Regions from separate parts of the Sphingomonas astragali genome, predicted to be linked through region 1. Evidence: riboswitches for the same ligand, from Rfam matches in the RefSeq annotation. Region 1 holds a riboswitch; the other holds the start of a gene.

Region 1 (15,758 bases):
TGGTCCTCACGGAACCATTTGGTGACGATGTATTTGACGCCCTTCGTCACCGCCATGCCCTCGTGGAGAGTATGGGGATTGGGGCTGCCGTCGGGCTTCATGTTGTTCCAGGCGAGCAGCATCCGCTTTCTCGGCGGCACGCGGACGCCGGCCTGAGGGAACCAGGTCGCACCACCTTCCTCGACGTCGCTCAGATAGATCATCGCGGTCCAGGTGCGCTGACCGCCCTCCGCCTTCATTCGCGGCCAATAATCGGCGGTCTCGTGGAAATAATCGTGATGCGCGCGGAATTGCTGGCCAGGCGCATAGCGCTGGCCCTGCATCGTCTCGCCATAAGGGGAATCGATGCCGAGCAGGGCGGCGATACGCTCGTCGATCGGGCGCACCAGCGGCGAGAAGCGATCGAGGTCGCAGCTCTCGCTGGTCCGAAAATTGGGATCGCTCGAGTAGGCGAGCAGCGTCGAGGGACGGCGGCCGGCGTCGATCAACCGAATGAGCGTGTCGCACTCCGCGTCGGTGACGAAATCCTGATGATAGAAGACATCGGCGGTCTCGACCTTGGCACGCTTGACGCTGGGGTTCGCTTCCAGCCGCGCGACCACGCTCGCGCCGAACTGGGCGCGGGTGCGGGACGGCGATCCCGCTTTCTTTTCAACCACGTTCATGATCCCGACCATGGCGCGGGAAGCACCAAAATCAAGGGGCCGGCCCCGCAGGACCGGCCCCTCGACGCGCAATCCAGGCAGCTTACCAGAAGATGTCGTAGATCACGTCGACCACCTCGCCCGTGTCCATGTCGACCAGCAGCGCATCGTTGTAGTAGCGCACCCAGCGATAGGGGCCATAGGCCGGCGGCAGGCGATACTCCCACGGATCGCCGATCCAATAATTCTGGGCGAACAGCAGGGAGCTCAGCGTCATGCCGATGCCGAAGCGGCGGTAGCCATAGTCCCATCCGCCGGGCGCATAATAGCGAGGCAGGCGATAGGCATAGCGGTTGCGCGAGCGCCAATCGCGCCAATTGTAGCGGTTGTCGTTGCGCCAGCCGCGGTTCCAGCTTCCGCGCCGGTCCCAGTCCCGGCGGTCCCAGTCACCGCGATTCCAGTTGCGCCGATCCCAATCGCGCCGGTTCGAGTCCCCGCGGCGGTTCCAGTCGCGGCGCTGATTCCAGTCGTTGCGGCGATCCCAGTCGCGGCGCTCGCTGCTCCAGTTGCGGCGGTCCCACTGCCCGTCGCGACGGTCGCGGTTCCAGCCACGGCGGCCGTCGCCGTCGCGGTTACCGCGCGGCGCGCCGGGCGTGGCGTTCACCGGGGGCCGGTTGTCGTCGCGGCGGAAGTCGGGACGGCCGTTGCCCTGCCAGCGGCCGCTGAAGCGGTTGCCGTCATTCCCGCCCGGCCTGAAGCCAGGGCGTGCCTGGCCATCGGGCCGCTGGAACTGCGGGCGACCCTGGAACTGCGGGCGACCCTGGAATTGCGGCCGGCCCTGGAATTGCGGGCGACCCTGCACCTGCGGACGATCGAAGCGCCGCCCGCCGTTGTCGAAGCTGCGCGCCGGAGCGCTCGGGCGCGACCAATCGCGGCGCTGACCGCTCCGCTGGAAACGCTCGCCGCCGCCGTTGCCGCGCGGCTGCTCGGCTCTGGCGTTCCCGCCACGGTCGCCGCCGCCTCGGCCACGCCACTCCTGCGCACTGGCGGCGATCGGCGCCAGCGCGGTCGCCGCGATCAGCGCGGCCAGAATCGCCTTCTTCATGTTCGTGTCACTCCACGGCCGGTCGCCCGGCACACGTCTCGATGGCACACTTATTGCCTGAACACCGATGAGCGACGGCTGAATTGCACTGAAAGCAATCTGTCAGGAAGTGGGGCGCTTCGGCGGCGGAGCGAGCGCCGGGACCGCGCGGGCCGCCTCGGCGGGATCGACGTCGGGCCGCGGCGTGGTGTCGATCGTCTCGTCGCCGCGCGCAATCGCCGCCGCCTGCTGGATCGCTGCGACGATTCGCGGGTAGCTGCCGCAGCGGCAGAGATTGGTGATCGCCGCCTTGATCTGGTCCTCGCCGGGATTGCGGCTGGCGCGGATCAGCGCCTGGGCGGTCATCACCAGGCCTGGGATGCAATAGCCGCACTGGCCGACGTTGGAGGCGAGGAACGCCTGCTGCACCGGATGGCTGCGGTCGCGCGACAGGCCCTCGACCGTGGTGACGAACACGCCCTCGATCTCGCCGATGGCGACGGTGCAGGAGCGGACCGCCTTGCCGTCGATATCGACCGTGCACGCGCCGCACTCGCCGGTGCCGCAGCCGTATTTGGTGCCGGTGAGGTTGGAGGCGTCGCGCAGCGCCCAGAGCAGGGGGGTGGCGGGGTCCAGCTCATATTCGACCGGCTGGTTGTTGACGGTGAAGCGGGTCATCCCCGCCGTTCTAGAGCCGGTACGGGTGAAATGGAATCGTGCTCCTGCGAAGCAGGAGCCCTGGATCACCGCGGTGCCGCTCGCGGCCTGGGCTCCTGCCTTCGCAGGAACACTGACACTGCTTCGATCCGAGCAGGACGGTCATGGCATCACAGGGGGCAGCTTCAGCATCCGGCCACCCAATGTCGTGGCATTGGAACGCGCGCCGCGCTGCGGGGTTGTCGGGCGGAAGTCCCAGGCGATGGAGTGCGGCAATGGCGAAGGTGCTTGGACAGTTCACGATCACGCAGGAAGCCGACGGCTATCTCCTCCACATCGAGGACGAGGACGGCGACACCGTCGAATACAGCGCGACGTACGAGCAGCTCGACCTGATCAGCGAGGCGATCGAGGAGCAGCTCGATCTGGACGAGGAGGAGGCGCTCGGTCTCGACGAGGACGAGGACGAAGCCGTCGACGACGAGTGATCAGCGCGTCCGCGGCGTCGGGATCGCGGTCGGCTCAGGTGACAGCGGTTTCGGACCCTCGGGCGTCGCATCGAGCAGCGCGTCACCGCCCAATGTGCGGTAGAGGTCGACGAGGTTGGTAGCGCGGTCCAGCCGCGTGCCGACGTAGCTGCGCTGTGCCGAATAGAGCGAGCGCTGCGCGTCGAGGCTCTGCAGGAAGGTATCGATGCCGCCGCGATAGCGGGCGTAGGACAGGTCGTAATTGTCCTGCGCCGCCGTCACCAGGCTGCGCTGCGCCGTTTCCTGGTCGGCGATGGTGCCGCGGCGGGCGAGCGCGTCGGAGACCTCGCGGAAGGCGGTCTGGATCGCCTTCTCGTAGGTCGCCACCGCCGCATCGCGCTGGGCGCGCGCCTGGAGCAGGTCGCCGCGCGCGCCGCCCGCGTCGAAGATGTTGTAGTCGATGCCGCCCGAGGCGTTCCAGGTGAAGCGATCGCCGTCGAACAGCGATCCCAGCGCCGTGCTCGCGAAGCCGAGCAGTCCGGTCAGGCTGATGCGCGGGAACAGCGCCGCGCGCGCGGCGCCGATGCGGGCGTTGGCGGAGCGGAGCTGATATTCGGCCTGCACCACGTCCGGTCGGCGCAGCAGGACGCCGGAATCGAGGCCGGCGGGCAGCTCGGCCAGCGTCGGCGCCGCCTCGTCGATCGAGGCGGGGAGCTGCGCCGGGTCGATCGGCGCGCCGACGAGGAGCTGGAGCAGGTTGACGTCCTGCGCGAGCGCTGTGCGCTGGGTCGCCACGTCGGAGCGGGCCTGCGCCGCGATCTGCTCGGCCTGACGGAGGTCCGTGCGCGGCGCGATGCCGCCCTCCAGCCGCAGCCGCGTCAGGCGGACGCTTTCCTGCGCGTTCTTGGCGGTATCCTCCGCCAGCGCGAGCAGGCTCCTGTCGGCGGCGTAGGTTAGCCAGGCATTGGCGATGTCGCCGACCAGCGCGAGCCGGGTGGCGCGCGCCGCCGCCTCGGTCGCGAAATAATCCTCCAGCGCCGCGCGGCTCTGCGAGCGGACGCGGCCGAACAGGTCGACCTCGAAGGCGGTGATGCCGACGTCGGCCGAATAGCTCTCGCGCACGTCGTTGCCGACGTTCTGGACGTTCGTGCCGCCCTTGCTCGCGCCCGCGCTCGCCCCGGTGCCGATCGTCGGGAACAGCGCGCTCCGCTGCGAACGATAGGCGCCGCGTGCGGCCGCGATATTGGCGGCGGCGATGCGCAGGTCGCGGTTGTTGGCGAGCGCCTGCCCGACCAGCGCCTGGAGGCGAGGATCGCGGAAGATGTCGCGATAGGTGATGCTGGGCAGCCCCGCCTCGTTCTGGCGGAGGTAGGCGTCGCCCACCGGCCAGGACGAGGGCACCGGCGCCGCCGGCCGCTCATATTCCGGCGTCATAGAGCAGGCTGCGAGCGCGATCAGCGAAACGACGGGAAGGATCGGGCGGATCATGCCGGCCTCGGCTCCCCTTCCTCGTCGTCGCGGTGCGGCGGCCCCTGGTAGCCAGTCGGTTTGCCCCGGAGGCGCGCGAGCCCGTCGCGGACGCTGCGGCGCACCAGCACGAAGAACAGCGGGATGTAGAAGATCGCGAGGATCGTCGCGGTGATCATGCCACCGATCACCGAGGTGCCGATCGCGATGCGGCCGTTGGCGCCCGCACCGGTCGAGATCGCCAGCGGCAGCACGCCGAAGATGAACGAGAAGCTGGTCATCAGGATCGGGCGCAGACGGATGCGGGCGGCCTCCAGCGCTGCATCCATCACACGTGCGCCTTTCCTCTCGGCGGCCTCGGCGAACTCGATCATCAGGATCGCGTTCTTGGAGGCGAGGCCCATCGTCGTCAGCAGGCCGATCTGGAGGAACACGTCGTTCTCCAGGCTCCGCAGCGTCACCGCGAACACCGCGCCGACCAGCCCGAGCGGGATCACCAGCAGCACCGCGATCGGCACCGACCAGCTCTCGTAGAGCGCGGCGAGGCACAGGAACACGACCAGCAGCGACAGGGCGTAGAGGATCGGCGCCTGCCCCGACGACAGCCGCTCCTGGTAGGATAGGCCCGCCCAGGCGACCGAGGTGCCGGGGATCTGCGCGGCGAGCTGCTCCATCCGCTCCATCGCCTGGCCCGAGCTGTGTCCGGGCGCGGACTGGCCCTGGAACTCGAACGAGGAGGTGCCGGAGAAGCGAGACAGCGTCGTCGGCGCCTGCGACCAGGAGATGCGCGCGAAGGAGGAGAAGGGCGCCATCTGCCCGTTCGATCCGCGTACGAACCATTTGGAGATGTCCTCTGGCGCGGCACGGAACGGCGCGTCGCCCTGCACGTATACGCGCTTCACGCGGCCGCGGTCGATGAAGTCGTTGACGTAGCGGCCGCCCCAGGCGGTCGACAGAGTGTTGTTGACGTCGGCTTCGTTGAGCCCGAGCGCGGAGAGCTTGGCCTGGTCGATGTCGATCTTGAGCGTGGCGATGTCGGGCAGCTCGGTGAGGCGTACCGCCCGCAGCGCCGGGTCGGTTTCCGCCATGTTGAGCAGCCGGTCGCGCGCGGCGGCGAACTGCTCGCGGGTGAGGCCGCCCGAGTTCTGCAGCTCCATCGTGAAGCCGTTCGACTGGCCGAGGCCGCGGATCGCCGGCGGCACCAGCGCGAACACCTGGGCGTCGCGCAGCCCGGAGAGCGCCTGCGAGGCGCGCTGGGTGATCGCGTCGGCGCTGTTCTGCGGCCCCTTGCGCTCGTCCCAATGCTTGAGCGCGAGGAAGCCCTGGCCGGTGTTCTGCCCGCTCGCACCGCCACCGCCACCACCGCTGACGGTGAACAGGACGCGCGTGTTGTTCGCTTCGTTCGCGAAGAAATATTTCTCGATCGCCTGCTGCACCTCGAAGGTGCGGCCGCGGGTGGCGCCGGCGGGGAGCCGGAACTGGATCTGCGCCCCGCCCTGGTCCTCGGTCGGCAGGAAGCCGGTCGGCAGGCGGAAGAACATCACCACCAGCAAGGCGCAGACGACGACATAGATCAGCAGGAACAGCCATTTGCGGTCGACAACCGTGCGGACCGAGCGCAGATAATGCTCGACGGTCCATTCGAATCCGCGATTGAAGCGGTCCGCCGCGCCGCGCAGCGTGCGGCCGACGAAGGGGAAGCGCCGCGCGAACCAGCCGTCGTCTCCGCCGCCATGGTTCTTCTGTTTGAGGACGTGGGAGGTGAGCGCCGGGCTCAGCACGATCGCGACCAGCACCGACAGCGCCATCGCCGATACCAAGGTCACCGAGAACTGGCGGTAGATCACGCCGGTCGAGCCGCCGAAGAATGCCATCGGCAGGAACACCGCCGACAGCACCAGCGCGATCGCGAACAGCGCGACCGTGATCTGGTTCATCGACTCGATCGTCGCCTCGCGCGGCGTCATGTCCGGATTCTCTTCCATCAGACGCTCGACGTTCTCGACCACGACGATGGCGTCGTCGACGAGCAGGCCGATCGCGAGCACCAGCCCGAACAGGGTGAGCGTGTTGATCGAGAAGCCGGCGATGGCGAAGATCGCGAAGGTGCCGAGCAGCACGATCGGCACCGCGACCGCCGGCACCAGCACCGCGCGCCAGCTCTGCAGGAACACGAACATGACGAGGACGACGAGGACGATCGCCTCGAACAGTGTCTTCACCACCTCGTCGATCGACAGTTTGATGAAGTCGGTGGTGTCGTAGGGGAAGGCGTATTTGAAGCCGGCCGGGAAGCGCTTCGACTGCTGCTCGACATATTGCTTGACGAGCTCGGCGGTCTCGAGCGCGTCGGCGCCGGGGGCGAGATTGATGGCGATGCCGGCGCCGGGATGACCGTTGACGCGGGTCAACGCGGTATAGTTCTCCTGCCCCAGCTCGACGCGGGCGACGTCGCTGAGCCGCACCGCGGCGCCGCTCGGCTGGGTCTTGAGGATGATGTCCCTGAACTGCTGCGGCGTCTGCAGGCGCGAACGCGCGGTGACGGTCGCGTTCAGCATCTGCGTGTTCGGCATCGGCTGACCGCCGACCTCGCCCGCCGCGACCTCGGTGTTCTGGTTCTGGATCGCGGTGACGACGTCGCCCGGCATGAGCTGGAAGCTCGCGAGCTTGTTGGGATCGAGCCAGATCCGCATCGCATATTGCGATCCGAACACATTGGAATCGCCGACGCCGGGGATGCGGCCCAGCGGCTCCTCCATGTTGGAGACCAGCCAGTCGGAAACGTCGCCGTTGGTGCGCGTGTCGGTCTCGTCGTAGACCGATACGATCATCAGGAAGTCCGGGTTCGACTTGGTGACCGTGACGCCCTGCTGCTGCACCTGCTGCGGCAGGCGGGACAGCGCCTGCTGCACCTTGTTCTGCACCTGGACCTGGGCGATGTCCGGATCGGTGCCCTTCTCGAACGTGGCGGAGATCGTCACCTGCCCGCGCGAGGAGGATGTCGAGGTGAAATAGAGCAGCCCGTCGATGCCGGTGAGCTGCTGCTCGATCACCTGCGTCACGCTGTTCTCCAGCGTTTCCGCCGAGGCGCCGGGGAAGTTCGCGCGCACGTTGACCTGAGGCGGCGCGACGTCGGGATATTGCGCGATCGGGAGCGAGAAGATCGCGCCGACGCCGCACAGCATGATGATGATCGCGATCACCCATGCGAAGATCGGGCGATCGATGAAGATGCGCGAGATCATCGGCCGGCTGCCTCAGCGGCCCTTGGGTGCGGCGGCGTCGCCCTGACCCTGCCGCTGCTGCGTGATGCTCTGCGGGCTGCTCGCCGGCACCGGCCTGATGTCGGCGTTGGGCCGGAGGCGCGCGATGCCCTGGGTGATCACCTTGTCGCCAGCCTGGAGGCCGCCGGTCACGACCCAGAAGGCGCCCTGGGTGCGGGGTGTCGTCACCTGACGTTGCACCGCCTTGTTGTCAGGGCCCACGACATAGACGGCGGCATTGCCCTTCGGATCGCGGGTCACCGCTGCCTGCGGCACCAGGAAGGCATTGTTGTTGATCCCCTGGGCGAACACCGCGCGGACGAACATGCCCGGCAGCAGCAGCCCGTCGGGGTTGGGGAAGGTCGCGCGCAACGTCACCGTGCCGGTGCCCTGATCGACCGTCACCTCGGAGAACTGCACGGTGCCGGTGTGACCATACTCGGTGCCGTCCTCGAGCTTGAGCCGCACCTGCGCGCTGGTCGGCACGATGCTGCCCGAAGCGAGCGAGCGGCGCAGCGTCAGCAGGTCGGTGCTCGACTGCTGGATGTCGACGAACATCGGGTCGAGCCGCTGGATCACCGCGAGCGGATCGGCCTGGTTGCTGGTGACCAGCGCGCCCACGGTGGCGAGGCTGCGGCCGATGCGGCCGGTGATGGGGGCGGGGACGCGCGTGAACCTCAGGCTCACCTGCGCCGATTCGAGCGCGGCCCGGTTCTGTGCGACCGAGGCCTGCGCCTGGCGCGCCTGGGCGAGGGCGTCGGTATAGTCCTGCTTGCTCACCGCCTCGGCGGCGGCGAGCGGCTTGTAGCGGTCGGCGCGGATGCGCGCGGCCTCGAGCTGCGCGGCGGCGGCGGAGAGATTGGCGCGCGCCTGGTTGGCGGTCGCCTGATAGATGCTGGGATCGATCTGGTAGAGCGTCTGGCCGGCGCGGACGATGCCGCCTTCGGTGAACAGCCGCTTCTGGATGATGCCCGAGACCTGCGGACGAACCTCCGACGTCTCGAACGCGGCGGTGCGAGCGGCGAGCTCGGTGGTCACTGGCACCGAGGTCGGCTGCACCACCACATAGCCGACCGTCGCCGGCCCGCCGGCATTGCCCCCGCGGCCGCCTCCGCCCTTCTGCTGCGCGGCATCGCCGCCACCGCAGGCGCCCAGCATCAGCGCCGCCGCCGTGACACCCGCACGCCACGCCATCCTGCCGTTCCGGAAGCCGTTGGAGGAAGCGCTCAAACTCATTAACACCTCATCGTTCGGGCGATCGCGCGACGGGTTTTTCGCAACGCAACAGGGGATCGTCCGGGCGCGTTCGCCCATCCCGTCATACGTGGCAATGGGAATAATGTAGCAAAATGTCGCAAGCGGCTCGGAGACGACGATGATCCTGCATGGCTATTGGCGGTCCTCGGCGGCGTATCGCGCGCGAATCGGCCTGAATCTCAAGGGGCTCGCCTATGAGCAGGTCACCCACGACCTGCGGTCGGGCGCACAGGCGGCGCCGGACTATGTCGCGAAATCGCCGCAGGGACTGGTGCCCGCGCTGGAGGTGGGCGACCGCGTCTTCGTCCAGAGCCTGGCGATCCTGGAATGGCTCGACGAGACGCATCCCACGCCGCCGTTCCTGCCCGCCGATCCCGACGATCGCGCGGTCGTACGGGCGATGGCGCTCGCGGTCGCGGCGGACATCCATCCGGTCAACAACCTGCGCATCGTCAATGCCCTGCGCTCCGAGTTCGGCGCCGACGGCCACGCCGTGGCCGCCTGGATGCAGCGCTGGATGGCGGCGGGGTTCGAGGCGCTTGAGGTGATGGTCGCCCGCCACGGCGGGCGCTTCGCGTTCGGCGATGCGGTCGGGCTCGCCGACATCCTGCTGGTGCCGCAGTGGTACAATGCCGAGCGCTACAGGCTCGACACCTCATCCTGGCCGCGGCTCGCCGCTGCGGTCGCCAGCGCCCGCGCGCTCCCAGCCTTCGTCGAGGCCGAGCCGGAGCGCCAGCCCGACGCCGATTGACTTCGCAACCGCAACAACCCTAATCCGCGCATCAGATGGTGCCGGGCGACCGGCGAAGAGGGAAGCCGGTGCAAATCCGGCGCTGTGCCCGCAACTGTAAGCCGGGAGCTCACGGTCAATCATGTCACTGGAGGCGTCCTGCCTCCGGGAAGACGGCCGGAAGTGACGATCGGCGAGCCAGGAAACCTGCCATCGCGTCGTTCGTGCCGGGCCGGGTCCAGCCGCGGGCATGGGGAGGTTTCCCCTCGTAACGACAGCCGATGGCCATCGTCGCGCCCTTCAGCCGGGCGGGCCGGAAATGTCGTTGCTGCTCGCCCCAAGTCGACGCCGGGCGGGCGAGGGAAGTTCGAATGATCCGATCCGCATTGTTCCTGGCCGGGGCCGCCGCGCTGGCGCTGCCCGCCCATGCCCAGGACGTATCCGACCAGGGCGACGACATCATTGTCACCTCCGCGCGTGCCGCGCAGCCGGCCGACCAGACCGGCCAGGCCGTCACCGTCATCACCCGCGACGAGGTCGAGCGCCGCCAGACCGTCTCCATCGCCGACCTGCTCGCCACCACCCCCGGCGTGCAGGTGACGCGCAGCGGCGGCGTCGGCACGCTCACCAGCGTCGCCATCCGCGGCGCCGCGAGCGAGCACACCCTGGTCGTGATCGACGGCGTGCGCGTCAACGACCCCTCGTCGCCGGCCGGCGCGTTCGACTTCGCCAACCTGCTGTCAAGCTCAGTCGCCCGGGTCGAGGTGGTGCGCGGGCCGGACTCGGTGCCGTGGGGCAGCCAGGCGATCGGCGGCGTCGTCAATGTCATCACCGAGCAGCCCGGCGAGGGGCTCCAGGCGCGCGCCAATGCCGAATACGGCTATGCCGACAGCGTGTTCACGAGCGGCGGCGTCTCCGGACGAAGCGGCGCGCTCTCCGGATCGCTCACCGCCGGCTACCTGCGCACCGATGGCATCTCCGCGGCGGCGGACGGCAGCGAGCGCGACGGCTATCGCCAGTTCGGCGCGACCGGCCGGATCGGCGTCGAGATCGTGCCCGGCATCGGCCTCGACCTGCGCGGCTATTATGCCGACAGCCGCACCGACCTCGACGGCTTCCCGCCGCCGGCCTTCACGCTGGCCGACACGCCCGAATATTCCAAGGCGCAGGAGATCTACGGCTATGCCGGGCTCCATGCCGACCTCGCCGGCGGGCGGTTCAGGAACCGGATCGCCTTCACCATCGCCGACGTGAACCGCGACAATTTCGATCCGACCCTCGGCTCGGACCCGAGCTTCTTCGCGCGAGGCCGCAGCGAGCGCTACGAATATCAGGGCGACTTCACCATCGTCGAGCAGGTCCGCGCGGTGTTCGGGGCCGAGCATGAGGACAGCCGCTTCTATGACGGCACGCTGCGCAAGTCGGCGGGGCTGACCAGCGTCTACGGCGAACTGATCGTGCGCTCGATCGATGTGCTGACCGTGACCGGCGGCGTCCGCAACGACGACAGCGACACCTTTGGCAATCACACCAGCTTCAGCGCCAACGCCGCGCTGGCGCTGAAGACGCGCACCACCATCCGCGCGAGCTATGCCGAGGGCTTCCGCGCGCCGTCGCTCTATGAGCGGTTCAGCTCGTTCGGCGACGAGAACCTCCGGCCCGAGACCGCGAAGAGCTGGGACATCGGCGTCGAGCAGGCGCTGCTCGACGGGCGGCTGCGCTTCGGCGCGACCTATTTCGACCGCAGCATCCGCAACCGCATCAATTTCGACATGGGCTGCTTCTGCTACGGCAACATCGACCGCACCCATGTGCAGGGCGTCGAGGCGGGGCTGACGGTGCGGCCGGTCGACGATCTCAGCTTCAGCGCCAACTACACCTGGATGGAGCCGCTCAACCGTTCGGCGGGCTTCGACGGGCTCGACCTCCAGCGGCGCCCCCGCGACCAGTGGAGCGTGAGCGCCGACTATCGCCTGCCGTTCGGCCTGTCGGCCGGCGCGACCTTGCTGGTGGCGGGCGACAGCTTCGACGATGCCGCCAACCGGGTGCGGCTCGACGGCTATGCCATCGCCGGCATCCGTGCGGAGATGCCGATCGGCGATCGCTTCTCGATCTACGGCCGGGTCGATAACCTGTTCGACGAGCGGTACCAGACCGTGGCGGGCTACGGCACCTATGGTCGCGCGGCCTATGGGGGCGTGCGGTTGAAGCTATGAAGGCTGGCCGCGAGCTTCGTGCTCCTGCGAAGGCAGGAGCCCTGTGACACATGCAGCTCGGCTCGCGGCCTGGGCTCCTGCCTTCGCAGGAGCACGTGTCGTTTCGATCCGGCCCGGAAGAAACCGCTTTCCTAATAGGATTTGCCTTGCTTGGATCCATCTGCGGCTGCCGTGGCGCAGCCGCGGGGATAAGTGGAGCAAAGTGAACGAATGCAGCGCGACTCCCTTCACTTTTGCGACGGTCGCGCGAGGTATCGGGATGTGGATCCGACCTAAGGCGATCCTGCTCGCGATGCTGACCGCCGGCTGCGCCGCCGCGCCGCCGGCGGCGGTGGCGCCGGCGCGGCCGATGCGGGTGGTGAGCCTCGATTATTGCGCCGACCAGTACGTCCTCCGCCTGCTGCCGCGCGGGCGCATCCTGGCGGTGTCGCCGGACGCCGCCGCCGAGTTCTCCTACATGCGCGACGCGGCGAAGGGCGTGCGGCAGGTGCGGCCGTCGGCGGAGGACGTGCTGCTGCTGAAGCCCGATCTCGTCGTGCGCAGCTATGGCGGCGGGCCCAATGCGGAGGCGATGTTCGCGCGCGCCGGCGTGCAGGTGCTCCAGCTCGGCTATGCCGACGACCTCGCCGGCGTGCGGCGGGTGCTGGTCGAGACCGCCGCCGGCCTCGGCGAGCGGGCGAGGGGCGAGGCGATGGCGCGCAGCTTCGACGCCCGCCTAGCGGCGCTCCGGCGCGGCGGGAGCGGGCGGAGCGCACTCTACCTCACGCCGGGCGGGGTGACGGCGGGGCCGGGAACGATGATCGATGCGATGTTCGCCGCGGCCGGCCTCCGCAATTTCCAGACCGCGCCGGGATGGGGCACGATCCCGCTCGAACGGCTCGCCTATGACACGCCGGACGTGGTCGCCAGTGCCTTCCTCGACACGCGCTGGAAGCGGCCCGATCCGTGGAGCGCGGCCGGTCATCCGCTGGTGCGCCGTCTCGCCAGGCGGTCCACGGCGAACCTCTCCGGTGCATCGACGGCGTGCGGCGGCTGGTTCGTGCTCGACGCGGTCGAGGTGATGGCGAAGGCGGCTACGCGATGAGGCTCGTCCTGCTCCTCGCGCTGGCCTGCCTCGTCGCGCTGGTGGCCGCGTGTTTTCTCGGCTCGGTGCCGCTGCCCGCGCCGCGCCTGCTCGCAGCGCTGATGGGAGGAGGCGACGTGGGCGACCGCCTTGTCGTCTGGGCGATCCGCCTGCCGCGTGCGCTCGCGGCCCTGTTGGCGGGGGCCGCGCTCGGGATGAGCGGGGCGGCGCTGCAAGGGCTGCTCCGCAATCCGCTCGCCGAGCCCGGCGTGCTCGGCGTCTCGGCCTCGGCGGCGCTGACCGCGACGGTGGCGCTCTACTACGGCCTCGCCGGCGCCTGGCTGTTCGCGCTGCCGCTCGCCTCGATCCTCGGCGCGCTGGCGGCGACCGCGCTGATCGCCGGCGTGGCGCTCCGGACCAGCTCGGTGACGACGCTGATCCTGGTCGGCGTCGGCCTGTCGAGCTTCGCCGGCTCGGTGATGGCGCTGCTGCTCAACCTCGCGCCCAATCCCTTCACCCTGACCGACATGGTCAATTGGACGCTGGGATCGGTCGCCAACCGCAGCTTCGACGAGATCGGCGCGGCGGCGCCGTTCCTGGCGCTGGGCGGGGCGATCCTGCTCGCGAGCCGCCGCGGCCTCTCCGCGCTGATGCTCGGCGAGGAAGCCGCTGCCGGCATCGGCCTCGACCTCCGACGCCAGCGGATCGCGGTGGTGCTGGGCGCGGGGCTGCTCACCGGCGGCTCGATCGCGATCGCCGGGGCGATCGGCTTCGTCGGCATCGTCGCGCCGCATCTGGTGCGGCCCTGGGTCGGCCATGATCCGGCGCGCAGCCTGGTGCCTTCGGCGCTGCTCGCCGGGCTGTTCCTGGTGCTCGCCGACATCGGCGTGCGGCTGATCCCGACGGCCAACGAGCTGCGCCTCGGCGTGGTCGCGGCGCTGGTCGGCGCGCCCTTGTTCGTGCTGATCGCGGCGCGGAGACGCGGCGCATGATCGCCGCCGAGGGCCTGACCCGCAGCGGCATCGTCGAGGATGCGTCCTTCACGCTCGCGCCCGGCGAGCTGGTGGTGCTGCTCGGCCCCAACGGCGCCGGCAAGACGACGCTGCTCCGGATGGCGCTCGGGCTGCTCCATGCCGACAGGGGGCGCGTGACGATCGGGGGCGACGACCCCCGCCGGCTCGCGGCGGCCGAGCGGGCGCGCCGTGTCTCCTATCTTCCCCAGGCCCGGCCGCTCGCCTGGCCGGCGAAGGTGCGCGACGTCGTCGCGCTCGGCCGCTTCGCTCATGGCGCGGCACCGGCGCGCCTCGGCGAGGCCGATCGGACGGCCGTGGCGCACGCGCTTGCCGCCTGCGACCTCCGGCCGCTCGCCGACCGTGCTGCCGACACGCTGTCGGGCGGCGAGCTCGCCCGCGTCCATCTCGCCCGCGCGCTGGCGGCGGAGGCGCCGCTGATCGTCGCGGACGAGCCGGTCGCCTCGCTCGATCCGCGTCACCAGCATCGCGTGCTCGGCCTGCTGCGCGATTTCGTCGAGCGGGGCGGCGGGGCGCTCGCGGTGCTCCACGACCTCCCGCTGGCGGCGCGCTATGCCGACCGGCTCGTGTGGATGAAGCACGGCCGTATCGTCGCGAGCGGGGGCGTCGCGGAGACGATGACGGTGGAGCAGATTGCCGGTATCTACGGTGTCGCGGCCCGGATCGACGGTCCGGACGTGATCGTCGATGGAGTGTCGCCGCCGGATAGGCGTATCAACCGGGAGTGAGCATGGCCTATTTCCTGGGGATCGACGCAGGCGGCAGCCATTGCCGCAGCCGGCTGATCGACGCGAGCGGCACGATCCTGGGCACCGGCGAGACCGGGCCGGCCAATGCGCGCATCGGCATGGAGCGGTTGCAGGCGACGCTGATGGATGCCGCCGGTCAGGCGATCGCGATGGCCGGGCTCGGCGGCGAAGACGTGGCGACGATCGCCGCCGGCATGGGCATCGCCGGGCTGTCGCATCCGGGCGCGCGGGATGCGCTGGCCGCGATCGCCTGGCCCTTCGCCTCGATGCATTTCGAGACCGACGCCGTCATCGCCAACATCGGTGCGCATATGGGTGGGGACGGCGCGACGCTGGTGATCGGCACCGGCAGCATCGCCCAGATCCGCTTCGAGGGGAAGAATTTCGCGATCGGCGGCTACGGCTTCCCGATCTCAGACGAGGGCAGCGGCGCCGCGCTCGGCCTCAGCGCGATGCGGCACGCGTTGCGCGCGCTGGACGGGCGCACCAGGCCGACGCCGCTCAGCAGCGCCGTCACCGCGCGTTTCGACCACGAGACCGCGCGGGCGATCGCATGGATGGATCAGGCGACCCCGCGCGACTATGCAGCCTTCGCGCCGCTGGTGATGGACTATGCCGAGGCCAACGACGCGATCGCCCGCTCGATCGTCGAGGATGCCGCGCAGCATATCGAGCGGTTCATCGAGACGATCTTCGAGCGCGGCGCGCCGCGCTGCGCGCTGGTCGGCGGCCTGGCGTCGCGGATGAAGCCTTGGCTGCGTTCGCGGACGGTGGCGCGGTTGTCGGAGCCGCTCGGCGATCCGCTCGACGGGGCGCTGCATCTGGCGGGGTTTCGGAGAGTCTGACCGCAACTGCCCGCCGTCACCCCGGCGGAGGCCGGGGTCCACCAGGCGGAGGCTTTTCGATTGAGCTCTTGTCCAGTGCGAGCGGCACGGTGGACCCCGGCCTCCGCCGGGGTGACGGTGAGGTTATTCTCCCACGTCGGACATCTCGCCGGCGATCCAGGTGCGGGTCATGCGCAGGTCCTCATCGAGATGGACCAAGTCGGCGCGCAGGCCCGGGGCGATCGCCCCCGTCTCGCGGTCGAGGCGAAGGAAGCGCGCTGGATTGGCGCTCGCCAGCCGCGACGC
Region 2 (15,758 bases), on a different contig from region 1:
AGGCCGCTGCCGCGATCGACGAGGTTGAAGCAGCCCGAGCGCTGGATCAGCACCTTGAGCAGCTTCTGCGGCGGCGCCAGCGAATATTGGGTCCAGCCCCTGGGATCGTCGCCGTCGACGACCGAGACGGTGCCGAGCTTGCGCGTGCAGCGCGGTACGTCGGTCATCGTCTGTTCCTGCAGCTTCTGGCCGCTGCTGGGCTTGGCGAGTCGCTGCGCCTGGGCCTCGCCGGCAAGACACAGCGCGAGAGCGGTGAGGGCCACCGCCGAAGACTTCAACATTTCTGCTTCCCCCTGTTGGATGCCCTGCCCGAATACCCGACCAGGCGGAGCGTGGGAATAGCCTCGAACCTCCAGCTCGCTTGGGATCGGGCGACGGCGGTGCTATCGGCGGCGCAATTCATCTCCCGGAAAAGACGACGCTTCGTGACCGAACTCGAAAAAATACGCAATTTCAGCATCATCGCGCATATCGACCACGGCAAGTCGACGCTCGCCGACCGGTTGATCCAGCGCACCGGCGGCCTGTCCGAGCGCGAGATGTCGGCGCAGGTGCTCGACAACATGGACATTGAGAAGGAGCGCGGCATCACCATCAAGGCGCAGACCGTGCGCCTCGAATGGAAGGGCCATGTCCTCAACCTCATGGACACGCCGGGCCACGTCGACTTCGCCTATGAGGTCAGCCGCAGCCTGGCTGCCTGCGAGGGCGCGCTGCTGGTGGTGGACGCCGCGCAGGGGGTCGAGGCGCAGACGCTCGCCAACGTCTACCAGTCGATCGAGCACGACCACGAGATCATCCCGGTCATCAACAAGATCGACCTGCCTTCCGCCGAGCCCGAGAAGGTCAAGGCCGAGATCGAGGAGATCATCGGCCTCGACGCCTCCAACGCGGTGCTCGCCAGCGCCAAGTCGGGGATCGGCATCGAGGAAGTGCTCGATGCCATCGTCGAGCGCATCCCGGCGCCGAAGGGCGACGCTCAAGCCCCCCTCAAGGCTATGCTCGTCGACAGCTGGTACGACCCATATCTCGGCGTCGTCATCCTCGTTCGCGTGATGGACGGCACGATCCGTAAGGGCCAGCAGGTCAAGTTCATGCAGACCGGCACGATGCATCTCGTCGACCGCGTCGGCTGCTTCCGTCCCAAGATCGAGCAGCTGACCGAACTCGGCCCCGGCGAGATCGGCTTCATCACCGCGCAGATCAAGGAAGTCGCCCAGGCGCGCGTCGGCGACACGCTGACCGACGCCAGGCGGCCGGCCGCCGAAGCGCTGCCGGGGTTCAAGGAAGTCCAGCCCGTCGTCTTCTGCGGCCTGTTCCCGGTCGACGCCGCCGACTTCGAGAAGCTCAGGGAATCGATCTCGAAGCTCCGGCTCAACGACGCCAGCTTCTCGTTCGAGATGGAGACCTCGGCCGCGCTCGGCTTCGGCTTCCGCTGCGGCTTCCTCGGCTTGCTCCACCTCGAGATCATCCAGGAGCGGCTGACCCGCGAATACGACCTCGACCTCATCACCACCGCGCCGAGCGTGGTCTACAAGCTGCGCCTGACCAAGGCTGCGGGCGAGGCCGAGGGCCGCGAGATGGAGCTCCACAACCCCGCCGACATGCCCGATCCCAACCGCATCGAGGAGATCGAGGAGCCGTGGATCAAGGCGGTGATCTACGTCCCCGACGAGTATCTGGGCTCGATCCTCAAGCTCTGCCAGGACCGCCGCGGCATCCAGAAGGACCTGACCTATGTCGGTGGCCGCGCGCAGCTCACCTACGAGCTGCCGCTGAACGAGGTGGTGTTCGACTTCTATGATCGCCTGAAGTCGATCAGCCGCGGCTATGCGAGCTTCGACTATGAGCAGATCGGTCACCGCCCGGGGGACCTCGTCAAGATGTCGATCCTGGTCAACAACGAGCCGGTCGACGCGCTCAGCATGATCGTCCACCGCGCCAGCGCCGAGGCGCGCGGCCGCGGCATGTGCGAGCGGCTGAAGGACCTGATCCCGCGCCACCTGTTCAAGATCCCGATCCAGGCGGCGATCGGCGGCAAGGTGATCGCCCGCGAGACGATCGCGGCGCTGCGCAAGGATGTGACCGCGAAATGCTACGGCGGCGACATCACCCGCAAGCGCAAGCTGCTGGAGAAGCAGAAGGAAGGCAAGAAGCGGATGCGGGAGTATGGGTCCGTGCAGATTCCGCAGGAGGCGTTCATTGCGGCGCTGAGGATGGGGGAGGAATAGGCTCCTTCAAATCCTCCCCCGTCAGGGGGAGGATTTGAAGGAGCCGAATGTCGATAGTTCCAGGGATCACGCAGCTCGGATGCCCGCCTGCCGCTCCGGTTCGAGCGTCCCGCGCCAGAGCCTGGCCTTGTCGAGCGCCCATTGGTCGTCGACGTCGATCCAGCCCAGGTCACTGCAGTCGATGGTCAGCGCGGTCCCCTGGTCCACGAGGACGCGCATACCTTCGGTCAGTGACGGGGCCTCGAGCCCGCGAAGGGCCGAGAACAGGGCCGGCCCCACCGCGAACACGCCGGTGTCGAAACAGTCATAGGGCTCCAGCCCCTTGCCGATGCCGATGATCCGCTCGCCGGCGGTCTGCACGCGGGTGACGTCGTCAAGGTCGACCCAGCCGCTCCCGATCCGACGGTCGATTGCCAGCCGGGCACCGGCCGACGCCCCGGCCTGGGCGGTCCGGCGATAAAGCTCCGGCTCCACGAGATGATCGCACATCGCGAGCAGAACGTCCTCGCCGCCGACGAGCGGCTCGGCCGCCAGCACCGACGTGCCGTTCGGCTTGCGATGGTCGTCGGTCCTGACGGTCTCGATCGCGAGCGGCCATGGGTGCGCCGCGATGTGCGCCTCGATCGGCGCGGCGCCATAGCCGAGTACGATCACCGCGCGCTTGAACCCCGCCTCGGCGAGGCCGCAGATCGCATGTCCGAGCAGCGAACGGCCGCCCACCATGCAGAGCGGCTTCAGCGGAGCCGCGGAGCGGAGGCGGCTGCCTTCGCCGGCCGCGAGCAGGATGGCCGTCTCGATCATCACTGGAGGGTGATGAAGTCTTCGACCGCCTGCGCGGCCAGATCGTCGGTCATCTGCGTGCGCGGGTGCTTGCAGAAGAAGGCCGACGCGGCGTCGATCGGGCCGGCCAGGCCGCGATCCTTCGCCAGTTTGGCGCAGCGGATCATGTCGATCGCGACGCCCGCGGAGTTCGGGCTGTCCTCCACCGAGAGGCGCAGCTCGAGGTTCATCGGCACCCCGCCGAACATCGAGCCCTCCATGCGCAGGAAGCAGACCTTGTTGTCGTTCTGCCACGGGACGTAGTCCGACGGGCCGATGTGGACGTTCTCGTCCTCCAGCCGTTCGGCCGCCACCGACTGCACCGCTTCGGTCTTGGAGATCTTCTTCGAGGCGAGCCGGCGGTGGTTGGCCATGTTGAGGAAGTCGGTGTTGCCGCCGGTATTGAGCTGGTAGGTCCGTTCCAGCTTGACGCCGCGCTTGGCGAACAGGTCGGTCAGCACGCGGTGGACGATCGTCGCCCCCAGCTGCGCCTTGATGTCGTCGCCGATGATCGGCACCCCGGCCCTGGTGAAGCGGTCGGCCCATTCCGGGTTGCTGGCGATGAACACGGGGATGTTGTTGACGAACGCCACGCCCGCCTCGAGCGCGCACTCGGCATAGAATTCGCTCGCCGCCTGCGATCCCACCGGCAGATAGTTCATCAGCACGTCGGTCTTGGTCGCGCGGAGCAGCGCGACGACCTCGTCCTTGGTCGGCTCCCTCGCGTCGGAGACGAGGAAGGTGCGATCGTCGGCATAATCGGCCATGTGGTCGGCGACGCCGTCCAGGATTCGCCCCATCTGCACCGTGGTGCCCGTAGGCTCGATCGATTCGCAGAAGATCGCTGTGCAGTTCGGCTTGGCGAAGATCGCCTCGGCGACATCCCTGCCCACCTTGCGCCGGTCGACGTCCCACGCCGCGACAACCTGGATGTCGCTCGGCTGATATCCGCCCAGGTCCCAGTGCATCAGCCCGACCGTATCGTTTGCACCGTCGCGGTAATGGGAGAGGCCCTGGACGAGGGAGCTGGCGCAGTTGCCGACGCCGACCACGGCGATGTTGATGTTCGTCATTACTTCGTCACGTCCTTTGAGGGGGTAAGGGGTCAGATCGGGATCGATGCTCACGCATTGCGCTCGTGCTTCGAATCAGGCGCATCTCGACAACGCGGTGCCAGGCCAGCCCGGCGACGAGGATCGCGGTGAGGGGTCCGAGCTCGAACCACCAGAACAGCCGCGGATCGCCTGCCACGCAGGCGAGAAAGATCGCACATACGCGCACATTGGCCGACAGCAGGCTCATCAGCCGCATCGGCCTGGCGGCTTGGGTGCCGTAAGCTTCGGCAAGCCGCTCCGGGTCATTCTGGCGCCGCATGGTTTCATCGAACGGAGCGGCGAGGCGGTCCAGCGTTCCTGCGACCTGGTCGTAGAACCTTACGAACGGATTGTCGCTCGGCGCCGGCGTGACAGCTGCGACGCCCCTGCAACGGCGGTGGAACCGCGCGCGCTCGCTTTCATAGAGGTTGGACTGCACCGCATGTGCCGCTCCCGCCGCACAGGCCAGCGCCCATCCTTCCGACGTTCCGATCGACAGTGCCAGAACGACGTAGATCAGTACGAAGACGCCATGGTCGCACAGGCCGTCGAGCGCGCGCCCCAGCGGGCTGGCGGTGCCCGTCGCGCGGGCGATCATCCCGTCCAGCCCGTCTGCGATCAGCCAGCCGACCGACAGCAACAGCCCGACGAACGCGAACGGCTGCACGTCCCAGTTCGCATAGGCAAGCGCCGCCAGCGCGCCGAGCAACAGTCCGCCCACGGACACCGCGTTGGCCGGGATCCCGCGCGCGATGAACCACGGCAAGAGGAGGCGACCTGCGGGGTGTATGATCCAGAGGTTCGTCGGATCCTCGATCCGGCGATCCCGCGACCGGTCCGGCGGAGGAGCTGTCATCGGAATGTCACGTACCGCGCCACGTGCCTGTTCAGCAAGCGATTTGCAGCGGAACCGTCTATTGTGGCCTATCCGCTTGTCGCATTCTGGGTCGGATCGGGACGACGGAGGCGTCTTTGCGCAAACGCGCGCTCGCGCGCTGGCTAGTCGATCCGCCAGCTTGCCAGCGATCCGGCCATGGATTGCAGCCAGTCAAGCACGACATGGACATGATGCCCGTTGCCGAACAGCAGATCGGACACGGTGGCAAGGACGACGGCGGCGATGACGATCAGCAGCTTCATCGGCATGATCCCTCTCGACCCCGCAGGATCGCGCAAAATGCTCACCGGACGGTAAATGGCGCGCCGGACGGGAACCCGGACGCCCTTCCGAGCGTCTCGCGGTGCGAGCGCCGCGGACAGGACGGCGCCAACCGCAGGAGCTTCCATGGCAGACGAGACGAAGACGGCAGGCGGCAGCGCCGCCGATATGGCGCAGAATGCGGCCGAGCGCTTCCAGGCGGCGGGCAGCGCCATGGCCGACCACGGCCAGCAGCTCGGCATCAAGATGCTCGACCAGGCCGAGGCGAACACGCGCGAAGCCTTCGCGGCGATGCGCGCAGCGGCCGGCGCCAAGGACGTCGGCGAGGTGATGCGCATCCAGAGCGACTATCTGCGCGACCAGGGCGGCCGCGCGGTGACCCAGGCGCGCGAGATCGGCGAGATGATCGCCAGTTTCGGCCGCGCGACGATCGGGGGCTTCACCGGCAAGGAATAGCGCCGACTGGCGCTCGGCGGCGGAGGCGTTAGGAAGGTCCGGTCACCGCCGGAGCCTGCGCCTTGCGCCTTGTGCTTGCATGTCTGTCGCTGCTGCTGGTCGGCGCCGCGCCTGGGCCGCGCGCGCCGCTCGTGCTCGCCGCCGCCAGCCTGCAGGAATCGATGAGCGCGGCCGCGGACGCCTGGGCGCGATCTGGCCATGCGCGGCCGACCATCTCCTTCGCGGCGTCCTCCGCGCTGGCACGGCAGGCGGTGGCCGGGGCGCCGGCGGACCTGTTCGTCTCCGCCGACCAGGAATGGATGGACACCCTTCAGCAGCGCGGGCTGCTGGTGCCGGGGAGCCGGGCGGACTTCCTGGGCAACCGGCTGGTGCTGGTGGCGCCGCGATCGAGCCGGGCGGCGGTGCGGCTGGGTCCGGGCGTCGATCTCGCGGGAGCGTTGGGGCGGGGACGGCTGGCGATGGCCGATCCCGATGCGGTGCCGGCGGGCCGGTACGGCAAGGCGGCGCTGATGCGGCTCGGCGCCTGGCGCGGGGTCGAGGGCAGGGTGGCGCGCGCGGAGAACGTCCGCGCCGCGCTGGCGCTGGTCGAGCGCGGCGCCGCGGCGATGGGGGTGGTCTACGCGACCGACGCCGCCGCCTCGCGTGCGGTGCGGGTGGTGGCGGTGTTCCCGGCGGCCAGCCATCCGCCGATCCGCTATCCGATCGCGCTGCTCCGGTCGTCGCGGAGCCCGGATGCGCGGGCGTTCCGGGCGTTCCTGCTGTCGGCGCGGGGGAAGGCGATCTTCGCGCGCTACGGGTTCGCGGCGCGGTGAGGCTTCGCATGGATCTTAAGCCCCTCCCCTTCAGGGGAGGGGTTGGGGTGGGGGCTCGCCCCAAGCGACAGAGCCTGCCGCACTCCCCCACCCCCAACCCCTCCCCTGAAGGGGAGGGGCTTAGAACGGACCAGCCTTGATCCTCTCCGCGCAGGAATGGGGCATCGTCCTCCTCTCGCTCGAGGTCGGCATCGTCGCGATGCTGGGCCTGCTGCCGATCGCCTTCGCGCTCGCCTGGCTGCTCGCCCGCGCGCGCTTTCCCGGCAAGATCCTCCTCGACGCGCTGGTCCACCTGCCGCTGGTGCTGCCGCCGGTGGTGACCGGCTGGTGGCTGTTGCTGCTGTTCGCGCCCGCTGGACCGTTCGGCTTCCTCTCCGAGCACGTCCTGTTCCGCTGGACCGGCGCGGCGATCGCGGCCGGAGTGATGGCGCTGCCGCTGATGGTGCGCGCGATCCGCCTGTCGATCGAGGCGGTCGACCGGCGGCTCGAGGATGCCGCGCGCACGCTCGGCGCCGGCCGCTGGCGGGTGTTCCGCACCGTCACGCTGCCGCTCAGCGTGCCGGGCGTGCTCGCCGGCACCGTGCTCGGCTTCGCCCGCGCGCTCGGCGAGTTCGGGGCGACCATCACCTTCGTCTCCAACGTTCCCGGCGAGACCGAGACGCTGCCGCTCGCGATCTACGCCGCGCTGCAGGTGCCGGGGCAGGATGCCACGGTGTGGCGGCTGGCGGCGGTGTCGGTCGCGATCTCGCTGGTCGCCCTGGTCGCCTCGGAGCTGCTGGCCCGCCGCGCGGGGAGGGGCGCCCATGCGCTTTGACATCGCCGTCCGCAAGCGCTTCGCCGATGCCGAGGTCGCCGCCGCCTTCGCCAGCGACGCGGCGCTGACGGTGCTGTTCGGCCCGTCGGGGGCGGGCAAGAGCAGCGTGCTCAACATGATCGCCGGCCTGGTGCGGCCGGACGAAGGCTGGGTGCGGATCGACGGCGCCACGCTATTCGATGCCGCGACCGACGTGCCCGCCGAAGCGCGCCGCGTCGGCTATGTCTTCCAGGAGCCGCGCCTGTTCCCGCACATGCGGGTGCGCGACAATCTCCTCTACGGCCGTCCGCACGACCGGCGGCTGGGGAACGAGATCGATTTCCTCGGCATCGGCCATCTGCTCGACCGCTGGCCCGCGACCCTCTCCGGCGGTGAGGCCAAGCGGGTCGCGATCGGCCGCGCGCTGCTGCGCGACCCCGCCGTGCTGTTGCTCGACGAGCCGCTCGCCTCGCTCGACCGTGCCCGGCGCGAGGAAGTGATGCAGGTGATCGAGCGCCTGCGCGACGAGGTGCGCCTGCCGATCCTGCTCGTGACGCACGACCATGCCGAGGCCGAGCGGCTGGGCGGACGGATCGTGGAGATCGGATAGCGATCTTGCCAATTATATAACAAGTTATATAACTTCGCATCGAAGGACGGTGCGATGAACGACATATTGACCGGCGGCTATCTCTTCCTCGGCAGCCGGCTGAAGCGGCTCGGCGAGCGGATGCAGGCGGACGTGCTGCGAATCGTCGAGGCCGAAGGGCTGCCGATCCAACCGGCGCAATATCCGCTGCTCGCCGCGATCGAGCGGGACGGGCCGATCACCGTCGGGGAGATCGCGGCGGCGATGGGGGTGAGCCAGCCCGGCGTCACGCGCAACCTGGCGAAGCTGGTCGAGACCGGGCTGGTCGAGACGGTCGACGGCGGACGTGACGCGCGCCGGCGGGCGGTCGCGCTGACCGAAGCTGGACGCGCGGCGATGGCGCGGTCGAAGGCGACGGTGTGGCCGCGGGTCGAGGCCGCCGCCGCCGAGCTGGCCGCAGGCGGAGCCGGGCCGCTGCTCGCCCAGCTCGACGCGATCGAGGCGTCGCTTGCCGAAACGCCGCTTCACCGGCGCTCCGTGGCGGCGTCGGGCCTGACGATCCGCGGCTGGGCGCCCGAGCTCGCGCGCGATTTCCACGACATCAACCTCGAATGGGTCGCGGCGATGTACGAGGTCGAGGACACCGACCGCGAGACGCTCGAGCATCCGGAGGAGATCATCGTCGCCCCGGGCGGCGACATATTGTTCGTCGAGGATCGGGAGCTCGGCATCATCGGCACCTGCGCGCTCAGGAAGAGCGGCGACGGCGCGTTCGAGCTGACCAAGATGGGCGTGCGCGAGGCGGCGCGCGGCCGCAAGGCCGGCGAGTTCCTGCTCCGCGCCGTGATCCGACGCGCGCGAGAGCTCGGCGCGACGACGCTCTACCTGCTCTCCAACCGCAAGTCGGCGGCGGCGATCCACCTCTACGAGAAGGTCGGTTTCATCCACGACGCCGAAATCATGGCCCGCTACGGCGCGCGCTATGCCCGGTGCGACGTCGCGATGCGTTACGCGGGCGAAGCAGCCCCGAGATAGTCGAGCTTGCCCAGCGGCACGCCCTTCATGCGGAGGAGCGCATAGGCGGTGGTCACATGGAAATAGAAGTTCGGCAGCAGGAAACCCTGCACATAGCTGAGGCCTGTGAAGGGGACGTTGCCGTGCGGCGTCTGCAGGACCACCTCGGCGGCCTCCTTGCCGTCGATCGCCGAGCGCGGCACCGACTTGATGAAGTCGACGGTCTTGGCGATCCGCGCCTGCAGCTCGGCGAAGCTCGCCTCGTCGTCGGCCATCGAAACATTCTCGACCCCGCCGATGCGCACCAGCGCCAGCTTGGCGGTGTCGCTCGCACGCTGCACCTGCCCGGACAGCGGCGCCATGTCCGGAAACAGCCGCGCCTCGATCAGCTCGCCATGCGCCATGCCCTGCTCGTCGGCCCAGGTCCGGCCCTTGTCGAGAAACGCCGCCATCGCCGCGAAGCCGCGCAGCAGGGCCGGAACGGTGAGATCATAAAGTTCGGTTGCCATGCGAGCGCAACTAGGATGCCGCACCACCGCTGTCGAGAGGATGCTAAAGAGATAACGATATAAAGATATCTTTATATCTATCTTGACGTCCCGGTCCCGATCGGCGACATTCCTATCGTCGAGGTTCTCCGCCCTAGGACGGAGCTAAGACGGGAAGCCGGTGCGGGCCGTGTGCCCAATTCCGGCGCTGCCCCCGCAACTGTGAGCGGCGAGCGGCGGCCGACACGCGTCACTGGAGCGGCAAGCTCCGGGAAGGCCAGGCCGACGTGACGACCCGCGAGCCAGGAGACCTGCCTCGGCGCGATAACGTCCACCGGCGGGGTGCCCGGTCGGTCGCTGGCATGTCGCGGCCGGGATGGCTCGTCCGCGCGCGCCCGTGTCCGTCCGGTCGCCCCGCTTTCATCGGGGTATGAAGACAATGACCGTCACCGTCGCCACGCTCGGCTTCCCGCGCATCGGGCCCCGGCGTGAGCTCAAGTTCGCGCTGGAGGCATTCTGGTCGGGCCAGTCGTCCGAAGGCGAGCTTCTCGAATCCGCCGCGGCGCTCCGCGCCGCCGCCTGGGTCCGGCAGAAATCGCTCGGCGCCGACTGGCTGCCGTCGAACGACTTCTCGCTCTATGACCATGTCCTCGACACCAGCGTGATGCTGGGGGCGATCCCCGAGCGCTACGGCGCCGCGCCCGGCCCGGTCGATCTCGCCACCTATTTCGCAATGGCGCGCGGCTCGGGCGAGGGGGAGGGCTGCGGCCACGGCCATGGCGGCCGCACCGCGCTCGAAATGACCAAATGGTTCGACACCAACTACCACTATATGGTCCCCGAGCTCGCGGCCGGACAGCAGTTCGCGCTCGCCTCGACCAAGCCGATCGACGCGTATCGCGAGGCCAAGGCGCTCGGCTATGAGACGCGGCCGGTGCTGCTCGGCCCCGTCACCTGGCTGACGCTCGCCAAGGGCCGCGACGTCGATCCCTTCGACTTCCTCGATCAGACGCTTGCCATCTACGTGACCGTGCTGGAACAGCTCGCCGCGGCGGGCGCCCGATGGGTGCAGATCGACGAGCCCTGCCTCGTGCTCGACCTCACCGAACGCCAGCGCACCGCGCTCACCCGAACCTATGCGCGCCTGGCGCGGGTCGGCATCGACGTCATGCTCGCCACCTATTTCGGCGGCCTGGAGGACAATCTTGCGCTCGCGGCCAACCTGCCGGTCGCGGGCCTCCACATCGACCTCGTTCGCGCGCCCGATCAGCTCGATGCGGTGTTGGCCAAGGCGCCGAAGACGCTGCTGCTCTCGCTCGGCGTGATCGACGGCCGCAATGTCTGGCGCGCCGACCTCGCCGCGCTGCTCGACCGGCTCGAACCGATCGCCGCCGCGCGCGACTTGGTCCTCGCGCCGTCCTGCTCGCTGCTCCACACTCCGGTCGACCTCGCGCTGGAGACCAGGCTCGACCCGGAGGTCGCGCAATGGCTCGCCTTCGCGGTGCAGAAGGTCGAGGAGCTGGCGATCCTCAAGACCGCGCTCAATGAGGGCCGGGCCAGCGTCGCCGGCGCGCTGGCGGCCGCCACCAATGCCGCCGCCAACCGCCGCACCTCGCCGCGTATCCACGACCCGGCCGTGGCGGCGCGCGTCGCTGCGGTCACGCCCGACATGCGCGAGCGCCGCTCCGGCCATGCCCAGCGGATCGCGGCACAGGCGGCGGTGCTGGGGTTGCCGCGCTTCCCGACCACCACCATCGGTTCCTTCCCGCAGACTCCCGAGGTCCGCCGCGCCCGCGCCGAACGCAACCGCGGCACGCTCGACGCCGCCGCCTATGAGCAGTTCCTGCGCGAGGAGACCGAGCGCACCGTGCGCTGGCAGGAGGAGGTCGGGCTCGACATGCTCGTCCACGGCGAGTTCGAGCGCAACGACATGGTGCAGTATTTCGGCGAGCAGCTCGCCGGCTTCGCCTTCACCGCGGGCGGCTGGGTGCAGAGCTACGGATCGCGCTGCGTGCGGCCGCCGATCCTCTATGGCGACGTGTCGCGGCCGCGGCCGATGACGGTCGAGTGGTGGCGCTACGCCCAGGGCCTGACGGACCGGCCGATGAAGGGGATGCTGACCGGCCCCGTCACCATCCTCAACTGGTCGTTCGTCCGCGACGACCAGCCGCGCGAGGCATCATGCCGCCAGATCGCGCTGGCGATCCGCGATGAGGTGCTCGACCTGGAGGCGGCCGGCGCCAAGGCGATCCAGATCGACGAGGCGGCGCTGCGTGAGGGCCTGCCGCTTCGCCGCCGCGACTGGCCGCACTATCTCGGCTGGGCGGTCGACTGCTTCCGCCTCGCCGCGGCCGGAGTGCGCGACGAGACGCAGATCCATACCCACATGTGCTATTCGGAGTTCAACGACATCCTGCCGTCGATCGGCGCGATGGACGCCGACGTGATCTCGATCGAGACCGCGCGCTCGCGGATGGAGCTGCTGGAGGGCTTCGCCGACTACCGCTACCCGAACGCGATCGGGCCGGGCGTCTACGACATCCACTCGCATCGCGTGCCGACGGTGGAGGAGATGGTCGCGCTGATGCGCCTGGCCAAAGCGCACCTCGCGCCCGAGCAGCTCTGGGTGAACCCGGACTGCGGCCTCAAGACCCGCAAGTGGAAGGAGGTGCGGCCGGCGATCGCCGCGATGGTAGCGGCGGCACGGCAACTGCGGGCAGAGGTCTGCTGACCGCCGGTGCGGAACGCCCTCCGCGGGCAGTCGTTGTCGCGCGATGATCGATCTGTCGCGGCTGACGGGCAAGCGCGTGCTGGTCACCGGCGGCGCCGGCGGGGTCGGCCGCGCGGTCGCCGAGCGCATGGTCGCGGCCGGCGCGCGCGTGCTTCTCACCGACCGCGACGAGGTCCCGCTGCGCGCGCTGGTCGCGGAGATCGGCGCGCAGAGCGGCAGCGGCACGATCGAGGGCGCCACCGCCGACCTCGCCAACCCGACCGGCGTCGCCCGGCTGTTCGACCGCGCCGACGCGTGGCTCGGCGGCCTCGACATCCTCGTCGCCTGCGCCGGCGTCGGTTCGGGCCCGCTGATGGAGATGGACGACGCCGGCTGGCGCTACGTCATCGAAAGCAACCTCTTGAGCTACGTCGCCTGCACCCGCGCCGCGATCGAGCGCATCCGCGCGGGCGGCAGCAGCGAGGGCATGGTGATCCTGGTCGGCTCGATCAGCGTCCACATCAAGGCGGTGGGCGAGAGCGTCTACAATGCGGCGAAGGGCGGCGTCGCCTCCTTCGCCGAGACGCTGCGCAAGGAGATGATTCCCGAGCGCATCCGCGTCACGTTGATCGAGCCGGGCGCGATCGCTTCGGCCATGCAGTCCTATCCGCCCGAGGCACGCGAGCGGCAGGTGGCGGAGCACCGGATGCTGCCGCCGGCCGAGGTCGCCGACGCCATCCTGTACGCCGCGACCCGGCCGCCGGGCATCGACGTGGTGACGCTGCGCATCGAGCCGCTGGTCCAGAAGATCTACTGAACGGCGGCCGCTACCCGCCGTTTCGGTCCGGCGCGCCGCCGCCTGAACCAGAAGCTCCACACCGCGAGGCTGCCGAGCATCGCCATCGCGAGGCCGGAGCAGGTCATCACCAGGCGATAGGCGAGCCCGCCGACCTTTGCCGCATGGAGCGGATAGGCGGCGTTGAACACCTGCGCGCCCCGCGGCAGCGCCAGCGCGTCGCGCGCGCCTAGCAGCCGGCCGGTGGCGGCGTCGAACCACAGGGTCGTGCGGCCGTTGGGGAGCCACTCGGCGGCGCGGCGCATCCTGAGGCTGATCGGCTCGCCGGGCTTGCGCGGCAGAGCGAGGATGCGGAAGTCGGCATCGGGGAAGCGCGCGTGCGCCGTCGCAAGCATCGCCGCCCAGTCCAGGCGCATCGCCAGCGGTCCGCCCGCGAGCCTGGGCGGCGTCATCGCGGCTCTCGCCTCGGCGGGCGGGGAGAAAGGCGCCATCACGATCGCGGCGACCGGCTTGAAGATCATCATCGTGCCCGTCACCGCCGACAACAACAGCAGCGGCGCCATGACGATGCCGAGGTCGCGGTGCTGCATCACGATCGCCGGCCGGCTCATCCGCCTGGGCCACAGCCGGAAGGCGAAGGTGCGCCGCGTGCGCCACCACAGGATCGCGCCGGTGAGGACGAACAGCATCGCGCAGAGGCCGGCGACGCCGATCACCGTCTCGCCGAGGTCGCCGGTGAACAGATGGTGGTGGAGATCGAACAGCCACAACTCGGGCCGCTCCCACTGGCTCGCCCAGTAGGTGACGATCCCGCCGGTCTGATCGGCATAGGCTCCGGCACCGCCATGGAGGCGGAGCTGGTGGAGACCGAAGCGGTCGCTCGCATAGACGATGCCCTGCGCGCCATGGCCGTCGCCGATCAGCCGCGCGGTCGCGGCGGCGAGGGCGGCGGGATCGCGGTTCAGCGCGTCGCCGGCATGGGGCAGCGTCCAGCCGAGCCAGTCGTCCTCATGGACCAGGATCGCGCCGGTCAATCCCATCATGGCGAGGATGAGCCCGACCAGTCCGCCGGTCCAGCGGTGGAGCAGGTCGAGCCACCGCATCGTCAGAAACGATAGTCCCAACCGAGCGTCAGCGTGCGTCCGCGCCCGGCGAAATAGCTGAGATTGTCGGTCGGCAGTCGGGTGTCGCTGCTGTAGTCGATATATTGCAGGTTGAAGAGATTCTGCGCGCTGAGCCGGATCGCGCCGAGGCGGCCGGCGTCGTAGCGCACCGTCGCGTCGGTCAGCGTGTAGCCGCCGAAATCGTTGCGCGGATCGCGGACCAGGCCCTTGAACGTCCGGGACAGGTAGAACTGGGTCTGGATCAGCCCGGAGAACCGGCCCCGCACGTAGCTCGCCGTCAGGTTGAGCCGGTCCGGGGAGATGTTGGTGCCGTCGAGATCGGTGTCGACCCGGCCGTCGGCGTCGCTGTCGTAGCGCCCGTCGAGATGCGCATAGCCGATCCCCAGCCGCGCCCCCTCGACCGGCAGGCGGATACCGAGGTTGAGCTCGATCCCCTGGATCTCCACGCGCTGGCGCTGCACGTCGAAGATGCCGCCCGGATTGGCGATCAGCAGCTGCCCCTTGTCGCTCGACGACCAGAAATAGGTCACGCTGCCGTCGAGCGGCCCGCGCTTCACCTCGACGCCGATCTCGCGGTTGTTCGAGACGATCGGGCTGATGTCGAGATAGTTGTCGAGATCGACGCCGGCGGTCCTGACCGCCCGGGTGATGCGGCCGACGTCCGGCGCGGTGAAGCCCTCGGCATAGCTCGCATAGGCGCGGACGCCCTCCAGCGGCTCGACGATCGCGCCGCCGTTGATCAGCAGGTCCTGGAACCTGGGCTTGCCGCCGGCGACGGCGACGCCGCCATAGGTCGACGGACCGCACGGCCTGCCCGCCGGCAGCGTGGGCGTGCAGGCGACGAAGGTGGTCGACGCGAGCGTGTGATAGTCGTCGACCTTGATCTCGACGTTCTCCCACCGTGCCCCGCCGGCCAGCCGCACCAGGCCGCCGAACAGCTTGAGGTTGGCCTGGCCGAACGGCGCCAGGCTGCGGAAGTCGGTCGGCGGCACCCACACGCGGTCGGTGGCGATCAGCCGCTGCTCGGTCTTGTCCCACAAGGCATCGAAGCCGAGCGTCACCGTCAGCGCCTCGAAGCCGGGAACGGCGCGTTCGTAGCTGATCTTGGCGCCGAATTTGCGCGAGCGGTTCTGCGACTGATCGAACAGCGTGCCGACCGGTGCGATCGCCGGATCCTGGAAGGTCGCGATCGGCGCGACCTCGCCGCCGAAGGTGTCGCGGCTGCGGTTGAAGAACACCTGGCTGACGAAATTGCCGCCCCACAGCGCGGTGTCGGTGATCGACAGCGCGATGCTCTCGGTCCGGCTCGCGGCGGGATCGCCCGGCGCATCGCCGCGGACGGCGCTGGTCGGCACGCCGGTCGCCCGGTTGCCGGGGATGGCGAGATAATCGCCGTCGCCCTTCAATTCGAACCGGCTGGCGATCAGGTCGATCCGCCCGGTCTCGCCGAGCCGGTATCCGAACCGCCCGAACAGCGAGAGCGCGCGCGAATCGAGCGTCTCGCCCTGGGTCGAGTTGACCCCGATCCGCCGGCCGTCGCCGTCGTAATAGGCGCCGCGCGTCTCATAGGCGGCGCCGACGCTCGCGTCGAACCGGCCGGCCCTATACTGCACCAGCCCCGCCGCCTTGCCGCCGAAGCCGTCGTCCTGGAACCCTTCGCTCGCGGTGCCCTG

What was found. Region 1 has a riboswitch for cobalamin ahead of ACMGER_RS17930 (TonB-dependent receptor plug domain-containing protein). Riboswitches for the same ligand answer to the same signal wherever they lie in the genome.
Region 2: it holds a riboswitch for cobalamin, as region 1 does, so the genes downstream of both, metE (5-methyltetrahydropteroyltriglutamate--homocysteine S-methyltransferase) here and ACMGER_RS17930 (TonB-dependent receptor plug domain-containing protein) in region 1, are expected to answer to the same signal.

What each region holds. Positions count from the first base shown of each region.
Region 1 is NZ_JBLFFH010000003.1:677,962-693,719, forward strand. Features, by position in the region: gene ACMGER_RS17890 (prolyl hydroxylase family protein) at 1-665, opposite strand, end outside; gene ACMGER_RS17895 (RcnB family protein) at 748-1,749, opposite strand; gene ACMGER_RS17900 ((2Fe-2S)-binding protein) at 1,852-2,406, opposite strand; gene ACMGER_RS17905 (hypothetical protein) at 2,661-2,873, shown strand; gene ACMGER_RS17910 (efflux transporter outer membrane subunit) at 2,874-4,340, opposite strand; gene ACMGER_RS17915 (efflux RND transporter permease subunit) at 4,337-7,564, opposite strand; gene ACMGER_RS17920 (efflux RND transporter periplasmic adaptor subunit) at 7,577-8,818, opposite strand; gene maiA (maleylacetoacetate isomerase) at 8,958-9,590, shown strand; cobalamin riboswitch at 9,610-9,797, shown strand; gene ACMGER_RS17930 (TonB-dependent receptor plug domain-containing protein) at 9,941-11,785, shown strand; gene ACMGER_RS17935 (ABC transporter substrate-binding protein) at 12,045-12,869, shown strand; gene ACMGER_RS17940 (FecCD family ABC transporter permease) at 12,866-13,840, shown strand; gene ACMGER_RS17945 (ABC transporter ATP-binding protein) at 13,837-14,607, shown strand; gene ACMGER_RS17950 (glucosamine kinase nucleotide-binding domain-containing protein) at 14,610-15,473, shown strand; gene nagA (N-acetylglucosamine-6-phosphate deacetylase) at 15,597-15,758, opposite strand, start outside.
Region 2 is NZ_JBLFFH010000002.1:1,272,036-1,287,793, reverse strand. Features, by position in the region: gene ACMGER_RS14165 (CsgG/HfaB family protein) at 1-281, opposite strand, end outside; gene lepA (translation elongation factor 4) at 426-2,231, shown strand; gene ACMGER_RS14155 (phosphocholine cytidylyltransferase family protein) at 2,298-3,032, opposite strand; gene ACMGER_RS14150 (inositol-3-phosphate synthase) at 3,032-4,123, opposite strand; gene ACMGER_RS14145 (CDP-alcohol phosphatidyltransferase family protein) at 4,131-4,910, opposite strand; gene ACMGER_RS14140 (hypothetical protein) at 5,144-5,284, opposite strand; gene ACMGER_RS14135 (phasin family protein) at 5,430-5,759, shown strand; gene modA (molybdate ABC transporter substrate-binding protein) at 5,822-6,571, shown strand; gene modB (molybdate ABC transporter permease subunit) at 6,708-7,385, shown strand; gene ACMGER_RS14120 (ATP-binding cassette domain-containing protein) at 7,375-7,974, shown strand; gene ACMGER_RS14115 (bifunctional helix-turn-helix transcriptional regulator/GNAT family N-acetyltransferase) at 8,029-8,988, shown strand; gene ACMGER_RS14110 (DUF1993 domain-containing protein) at 8,961-9,476, opposite strand; cobalamin riboswitch at 9,581-9,788, shown strand; gene metE (5-methyltetrahydropteroyltriglutamate--homocysteine S-methyltransferase) at 9,895-12,186, shown strand; gene ACMGER_RS14100 (SDR family oxidoreductase) at 12,230-12,982, shown strand; gene ACMGER_RS14095 (PepSY-associated TM helix domain-containing protein) at 12,976-14,064, opposite strand; gene ACMGER_RS14090 (TonB-dependent receptor) at 14,067-15,758, opposite strand, start outside.